2 regions of the Arthrobacter zhangbolii genome follow, and region 1 is predicted to be linked to the other one. Evidence: riboswitches for the same ligand, from Rfam matches in the RefSeq annotation. Region 1 holds a riboswitch; the other holds the start of a gene.
What was found. Region 1 has a riboswitch for S-adenosylmethionine ahead of MUK71_RS03825 (ABC transporter substrate-binding protein). Riboswitches for the same ligand answer to the same signal wherever they lie in the genome.
Positions count from the first base shown of each region.

Region 2: linked by a shared signal. The riboswitch ahead of MUK71_RS00370 (cobalamin-independent methionine synthase II family protein) and the one ahead of MUK71_RS03825 (ABC transporter substrate-binding protein) in region 1 are both predicted to bind S-adenosylmethionine.

Region 1 covers NZ_CP094984.1:815,553-819,407, reverse strand. The annotation lists gene MUK71_RS03830 (ferredoxin reductase domain-containing protein) at 1-514, opposite strand, end outside; SAM riboswitch class I at 1,089-1,178, shown strand; gene MUK71_RS03825 (ABC transporter substrate-binding protein) at 1,283-2,974, shown strand; gene MUK71_RS03820 (ABC transporter permease) at 2,978-3,855, shown strand, end outside.
Region 2 covers NZ_CP094984.1:73,060-76,914, reverse strand. The annotation lists gene MUK71_RS00375 (peptide MFS transporter) at 1-1,334, shown strand, start outside; SAM riboswitch class IV at 1,459-1,584, shown strand; gene MUK71_RS00370 (cobalamin-independent methionine synthase II family protein) at 1,601-2,806, shown strand; gene MUK71_RS00365 (hypothetical protein) at 2,858-3,070, shown strand; gene MUK71_RS00360 (hypothetical protein) at 3,151-3,510, opposite strand; gene pgm (phosphoglucomutase (alpha-D-glucose-1,6-bisphosphate-dependent)) at 3,632-3,855, shown strand, end outside.

The sequences.
Region 1 (3,855 bases):
TGACGCGCCGGCCCTGGCTGCCGGTATCCCACAGCCGCAACTCAACGGAGGTTGCCAGCCCGCCGGCTGCAAGAACGTCGCGGACCGTGTCGCATTCATCGCTGCGGCCTACAAAAAACAGGGCGGCGCGTTCATACTGCCGTGCCGGGTCCCGCAGCAGCCTCCCCAATAGGCCCAGACCGGAGGCCAGACCGGAACCGGCGGCAACGAACAGGGGGCGGTGGACGGAGCCGGGCAGCAGGATGCCCGGGCCCGGCCGGGAGATGGACAGCACCGCACCGCCTGCCGGGTCCAGCAGCGCTGCACTGACCAACCCGCGTGCGCTCCGCTTCACGTAGAGGGTCATGGTGCGGCTCCCGCGGTCTACGGACAGCACCGCAAAATAGCTGGTATGCACCCCCGTTGCGGCGGCAGCGGAAACAGCAACGTGCCCTCCTTCCAGCAGGTCCTTTTCATCCAATTCAGCGGGCCATTCCAGCTGTACCAAGGCTGCCGTTTCATGGACGGAATACACGCGATGGCCTGGAATCTTCCAGCATATTTCCGGGGCGGTGGATATACCCATTTAGCACCAATCCTGACGTTTATAAAAGGGTTTTAAAAATGTGGTTGATTTTTGCGCAGCCTTCGTGTCCGGCCCGGCGGGTCCGCATGACGGCGGCGGATTCCCCACCCCTGAAGCCGGTGAACGGTAACCGGCCGGTACCGGCTTTCGCCTTGCTGTCGGCAGGGACGAAACGGTCGGAGAGAATAACTTCAGCAGGCGGTCACAATGGTTTACAAACAGCCGCCGGGGATATATTTCCCGCTATTCATAAACCCCTAGTTCCAGCGAGGCAGCTGAGATATCCGGGGTCCGGCGGAAACGGGATGTGCAGAACCGTACTCCCAGCCGGCACCGCATTGTCAAGCCCGGCCGGGCCCGGCAAAAAGGAACAAAACAATCCTCCGCCAGGTCCTTCGCGCGCGCGGTAAGGGCCCATCAAAAACTGTCTTTGTCATCAAGGGAAATATTTCGTCACCGGCCTTGCGGACCGGGTCCGGGCGGGTTTGTATGGGTCCTGTCCGCACAACCTGTTTTGGACGACTTACCATCCAGAGCGGCTGAGAGACCTGGCTCGTTGACGTCGCAGCAACCACCCTTCGGGGGACGGTGCTAATGCCAGGACCGATGGAGAAACCTCATTCACCGTTGGTCCATGACCGCTGCTTTGCCATGCGGTGATGGCCTCCAACGTGCCTGGATGCGGTGTGCCTCGGTGATGACTGAGAGGACCGCCCCATGCTTTACCTGAACCAGACAGACCCTCACCCCGGACCAGGGGCCACCCCCGTTACCGGGGCGCTGCTGCGGCGGCGCACCGCCCTGAAGATCGCCGCCGCTTTCGCGGCGGCAGCCCTGGCCCTGACCGGCTGCCAGCAGGCGGCGTCGGACCAGGGCCCCGGAACCCGGGTGGCCGCCGGAACCCCGGTGGAGGGCGGCACCCTGATCTACGCCGAGGTCACGCCGATCAACAACTGGCAAACCCAGTCCGCCCGGTTTTACGAAAAAGCCAACGTGCTGAACAGCGTGCTGGACCGGCTGACCTATTTCGATCCGGAGTCAGGTGATCTGGTGCCGTGGCTCGCCTCCGAATTCTCAGCCAACGCCGAGCACACCGAGTTCATCTTCACCGTCCGCCCCGGTGTCACCTTCAGCGACGGCACGCCGCTGGATGCCGCCGCGGTCAAAGCGAATCTGGACAGTTTCGGATTCGGTATTCCCGCTGCCCAGATCCAGCCGAACGTCGACTTCGCCGGCTATACCTCCAGTGAAGTGACGGCCCCGGACCAGGTAAAGGTCACCCTGGCCGCTCCGAATTCCAACTTCCTGCGGGCCACCTCCTCCGTCACCGCCGGCTTGGTCTCCCCGGCCACCCTGGGCCTTGACGCCGCTGGGCAGTCCGCCCTGTCCCGCATTTCCGGTTCCGGCCCGTTTGTCTTCGAATCCGAGAAACCCGACGAGGAGGTGGTGCTGGCCAAGCGCGGGGACTACGCGTGGGCACCCGAGACCTCGGACAACCAGGGCGCCGCATATCTGGACCGGGTGGTCATCAAGTACCTGCCCGAGGTGGCGCACCGGGCCGGTGCCGTGCAATCCGGTCAGGTGGACCTGGTCCGCGGACTGCAGCCGGCAGACGAAGCCGCACTGGCCGCCAGCGGGAGCCAGGTCCTGGCGCCGGCGGGAACCGACCTGACGTCAAACATGGCCGCTGTCCGGACCGGCAGCGGACGGCTCGCAGATCCGCAGGTCCGCCGCGCACTGCAGCTGGGCATCGACCGGCAGTCCATCAAGGACACCGTGCTTTCGGACAGTTACACCATCGCCGCCTCCGTGCTGAACCACGGGGCACCGGGATTCGTGGACCTCAGCGCCGAGCTGGCCTATGACCCGGAGCAGGCCAAGGACCTGCTGGACGACGCCGGGTGGACGGTGGGCGCTGACGGCATCCGCGAGAAGGACGGCGAGAAACTGGCCCTGACCGTCACCAGCTCCAACAACTCCGTGGTGATCAAACCGGCCTTCGAGCTGATCGAACAGCAGTGGCGGCAGATCGGCGTGCAGCTGAAGAACCGGGCGGCGGACAACACGTTCCTGGCCACCGCCATGCCGGACCCCGCCGTCGAACTCTTCGGCACCCGGCAGTTCATTTACGGCGGACTCGGGCCCATTTTTGAACCGGATAACAACACCATGACCCACACCTCGGACCCGGCACTGAATGAGCTCTTCGCCGCCGAGCGCGCAGCCGGCCCCGGACCGGACCGGGACCGGATCCTGGCCGAGGAGCAGCGCGCCCTGGTCCTGGAGCAGGCCTACTCCCTGGTGCTGTGGGACGAGGTGCAGGTCTACGGCGCAGGCCCGGACACGCACATTGACTTCACGTCCGGAACAGCGCCCATCTTCCAGGGCGCCTGGACGGCGGGGAGCTAAGCCGTGACCCGTTATCTGTTGCTGCGCACCGGCCAGGCCATCCTGGTGGTGTGGCTGGCGTACACCCTGATTTTCCTTGCCGTGCAGCTGCTGCCCAGCGACCCGGTCACCATTTTCCTCACCGCGGATTCGGCCGTGGACCAGGCCGCCATCGACACCATGAAGGCCCAGTACGGGTATGACCAGCCGCTGGCGGTGCAGTACCTCCACCAGCTCGGCGCCCTGCTGCAGGGCGACGCCGGGTACTCGCTGACCTCCGGGGAACCGGTGATGCAGCGGATCGGCGGGGCGCTGGGCTCCACGCTGGCGCTGGCCGGATCGGCCCTGGCGGCCGCCGTCGTTATTGCCCTGGCAGTGGTGTCCGCCGCGGTGCTGGCACCGTCCGGGCGGGTGCGCCGGATCCTGGCGAACCTGCCGCCGCTGTTCTCGGCGGTGCCGGTGTTCTGGCTGGGCCTGGTCCTGCTGGAACTGCTCTCCATCCGGCTGGGCGTACTGTCCATTTTCCCGGACGGCTCATTCCTGTCCCTGGCCGTGCCGGTGTTTGTGCTGGCCGTCCACGTCTCCGCGCCGCTGGCACAGGTGCTGCTGAAAAGCGCGGACCAGGTCTACCGGCTGCCGTTCATCGACGTGCTGCGGGCCAAGGGCGCTTCCCCGGCCCGGATCTTTTTCCGGCACGTGCTCAAAAACGCCGCCGGTCCCGCGCTGGCCATCCTGGGCATCACGGTGGGCACCCTCTTCGCCGGGTCCGTGATCACCGAAACCGTGTTCTCCCGCACCGGGCTGGGGTCCGTGGTGCTGCAGGCCGTAACCGCCCAGGACGTGCCGCTGGTCCAGGGGCTCGTCCTGCTGACCGCCGCGGTTTTTGTGGCAGTCAACCTGGC
Region 2 (3,855 bases), 740 kb from region 1:
TGTACTACATGTACTACTCGGTCACTGACGGCGGCCTCGGCATCGATATTGCTGTTGCAACCTCTCTGGTCGGCGCCTACGGCGGCGGTGTCTACCTCTCCACCATTCTTGCTGCCTGGCTGGCGGACCGCGTCCTCGGGTCCGAGCGCGTGCTCTTCTACTCTGCCGCCGTCGTTATGCTCGGCCACATTGCCCTGGCCGTCCTGCCGGGCACTCCCGGGCTGGCAGCGGGCCTGATCATGATTGCCCTCGGTTCCGGCGGCGTCAAAGCCAACGCCACCTCCCTGGTGGGCACCCTGTACGCGGAGAAGGATGAACGGCGTGACGCCGGGTTCTCCATCTTCTACATGGGCATCAACCTTGGCGCCCTGGTGGGCCCCCTCCTGACCGGCCTTGCCCAGGTGGAACTCGGCTTCCACTACGGCTTCGGCCTCGCCGCCGTCGGCATGGCCATCGGCCTGGTCCAGTACGGCATGACCCGCAAGTACCTGCCCGAGACCGCCCACGAAGTGGCCAATCCGCTGCCTAAGCAGCAGTACCTCAAGGTAGGGATCTACGCGGCGGCCGCCGTCGTCGCGATTGTCCTGGCCGTAGTGTTCGGCATCCTGAGCGCCGGCAACCTGGCCGTGGTGATGGCCGCAGTGGCCATCCTGGCCGCGGTTGCCTACTTCGTCATCATCCTTGGCAGCAAGAAGGTCAACAAGCTGGAACGGCGCCGGGTGTACTCCTTTATGCCGCTGTTCATTGCCAGCGCCGCCTTCTGGGCCCTGTTCCAGCAGCAGTTCACCGTGGTGGCGCTGTACGCCGACACCTCCCTGAACCGGACCATCTTCGGCTGGACCATGCCGCCGAGCTGGGTGCAGTCGATCAACCCGATCTTCATCATCATCTTCGCGGCCGTTTTCGCTGCGGTCTGGACCAAGCTGGGCGACCGGCAGCCGTCCTCGCCGCTGAAGTTCGCACTGGGGCTTGCCGTCATGGGCCTGGCGTTCCTCGCCTTCATTCCGTTCTCCGGCGGCGGACCCAACAGCACCCCGCTGATGGCACTGGTCGGGATCCTGCTGCTGTTCACCTTCGCGGAACTCTTCATCTCCCCGATCGGCCTGTCCGTGGCCACCAAACTGGCACCGGAGGTCTTCCGGACCCAGATGGTTGCACTGTTCTTCCTCTCGGTTTCCCTGGGCACCACCCTCGCGGGCTGGCTGGCACAGTTCTACAACCCCGAGACCGAGGTCAGCTACTTCCTGTTCAGCGGCGGAACCGCCATTGTCCTGGGCATCGCCCTGGCAGCGGGCACACCGGCCATCAAGAAGCTGATGAGCGGCGTGCGCTAGCAAGCACGGCGGCACCAGCGCCTCCTTATGGACGGCGGCACCGGGATTTCCCGGGGCCGCCGTCCTTTTTGCGTTCCGTCATGTGCTTGGTGCGGGCGGCACGGCATGGTTAGGATGGCACCAGCTTCAGGAGACACGGCCGCCAAGCTCCGACTTGGCCGTGCACCAACCCCATGCTTCACGGGTGGTTCGGATGACGAAGCGGCCCGCTCCGCCTTTTACAGGCATCCGGTGCGGGCAAGAGCACGAAATCCCAGAGGATTCCCATGCGTAAAAGCACTGACCGTATTCTGACCACCCATGCCGGTTCCCTTCCGCGCACGCCCGAGCTGCTGGCTGCCAATGCCGCCCGGGAGGCGAACCCTGCGGATACCGGGGGCTACGCGGAGCTCCTGCAGGCCGCCGTGACGGACCTGGTGCGCCGCCAGCAGCAGGCAGGCATCGACATCCCCAACGACGGCGAGTACGGGCACGCCATGTCATCGGCCGTGGATTACGGCGCCTGGTGGTCCTATTCCTTCGCCAGGCTCAGCGGTCTCAGCGTGGCCGAGACGGGCATCTGGGAGATGGAACCCGTCCGTTCCTCGCCGGGCAACGTTGTCCTGACGAGCTTCGGGGACCGCCGCGACCGGCAGCGCTTCGCTGCGGCCTACACCGACCCGTCCTCGGGGATCACCACCGGGGCGCAGAAGATCTTCCCGAAGGTCACGGGTCCGGTGAAGTACACCGGGCACGACGCCGTGGCGGGGGATATCGCGAACCTGAAGGCCGGCCTGGCCGCGGCAGATCTGACGGAAGGATTCCTGGCCTCGCTTTCCCCCGGTTCCTGTTCCCGGATTGCCAACGAGTACTACGCCACGGAGGAGGAGTTCATCTACGCGTGTGCGGATGCCATGCGGGAAGAGTACAAGGCGATTATCGACGCCGGGCTGATCGTGCAGATTGATGATCCGTCGATTGCGGAGAACTGGGACCAGATCAACCCGGAGCCTTCGGTTCAGGACTACCTGCGCTTCACTCAGATCCGCGTGGAAGCACTGAACTATGCGCTGCGGGGCCTGCCGGAGGATCGGATTCGCTTCCACCTGTGCTGGGGGTCCTGGCACGGGCCGCACACCACCGACATCGAGTTCCGGCATCTGGTGGACACGCTGCTGACGATCAATGCCGGGGGCTACAGCTTCGAGGCGGGCAATGTGCGCCACGAACATGAATGGCGGGTCTGGGAGGACACCAAGCTGCCGGCGGGCAAGGTGATTATCCCGGCCGTCGTCTCCCATGCCACCAACGTGGTGGAACATCCGGAGCTGGTGGCGGACCGGATTGAACGCTTTGCCCGGCTGGTGGGCCGGGAGAACGTCATCGCTTCCACGGACTGCGGTCTGGGCGGTCGGGTGCATCCGCAGATTGCCCAGGCCAAGCTTGAGGCGCTGGGGGAAGGCGCACGGCTGGCCAGCAGCCGCCTCTGGTAGCTAAAGTTGCGATCGTAAGGTTGCTGATAGTCGAAGGCAGAGGAGGGCATCATGGCTGACACCAATGCGAAGGATCCCGGACCCGAACCGACCAATCCAATCGAGAACGCCGCCGACAACCTCATGCAGAACCTGGGCGAAGAGGTGCCGGACGGCAGCGGCAGCCAGGACCGGTCCGATCCGCGCACCGAGGTCCATTCGAACCTGGCCCAGGGCCTGAACGCCGATAACTCGAATTTCACGGCGAAACACAAGGACCGCTAGCCCGGTTCATCCGACTGCGGCACGCGGGAGAGTACTCCGCGTGCCGCAGTCCTTTGCTTAAAGGCCTGTGGAAATGCGCGCTAACTGCCCAGGCCGGCGCTGGTCAGGGCCAGCATCCCGGCGGCTGCGGACAGGAGACCCAGCGCGCAGACGGTGTTAAACACCGTCCAGCCCTCCTGCCGACGGCCCCGGGCAGCCAGGACGGCGGCGGCCGCCCAGGATGCTGCGAAAGCCAGGACCGGCAGGATGCCGCCGGCAAACCCGGCGGTATCCGAGGCCCAGCGTGGCAGGGCAAATGCACTCCGCTGGGTCCAGGAGAACCAGAACACCGGCGTTGCACAGACGTAGGCCGCGTTGAGGAAAACCGCGGCCGCGACGGTGCCGGGGCGCACGGCACGGGCGCGGACGCGTCCGGGGGCTGCACTGCCCTGCATGCTCATGCCTGTCCGCCTTCCCCACCGGTCCCGCCGCTGTGTGGATAAGAGCATACGGCGGCGGCGGGCGATACACGCGTAGCAGCCCGTCTGCCGCCCCCGGTGTTTCTTTGGCATGCTTAGGGGTATGTCTAATCGTGCAGGCAACCGTGCCGAACCTTCCGACCTTGTAGACCTCACCGCGCTGTTGGACGCCTATTACGACGTCGCGCCGGACCCATCGAACATCGCCCAGCGGGTGGCGTTTGGTACCTCCGGCCACCGGGGTTCCTCCCTGAACGGCGCTTTTAATGAACGGCACATTGCTGCCATCACGCAGGCGATTGTGGAGTACCGCACCTCGGCAGGCAT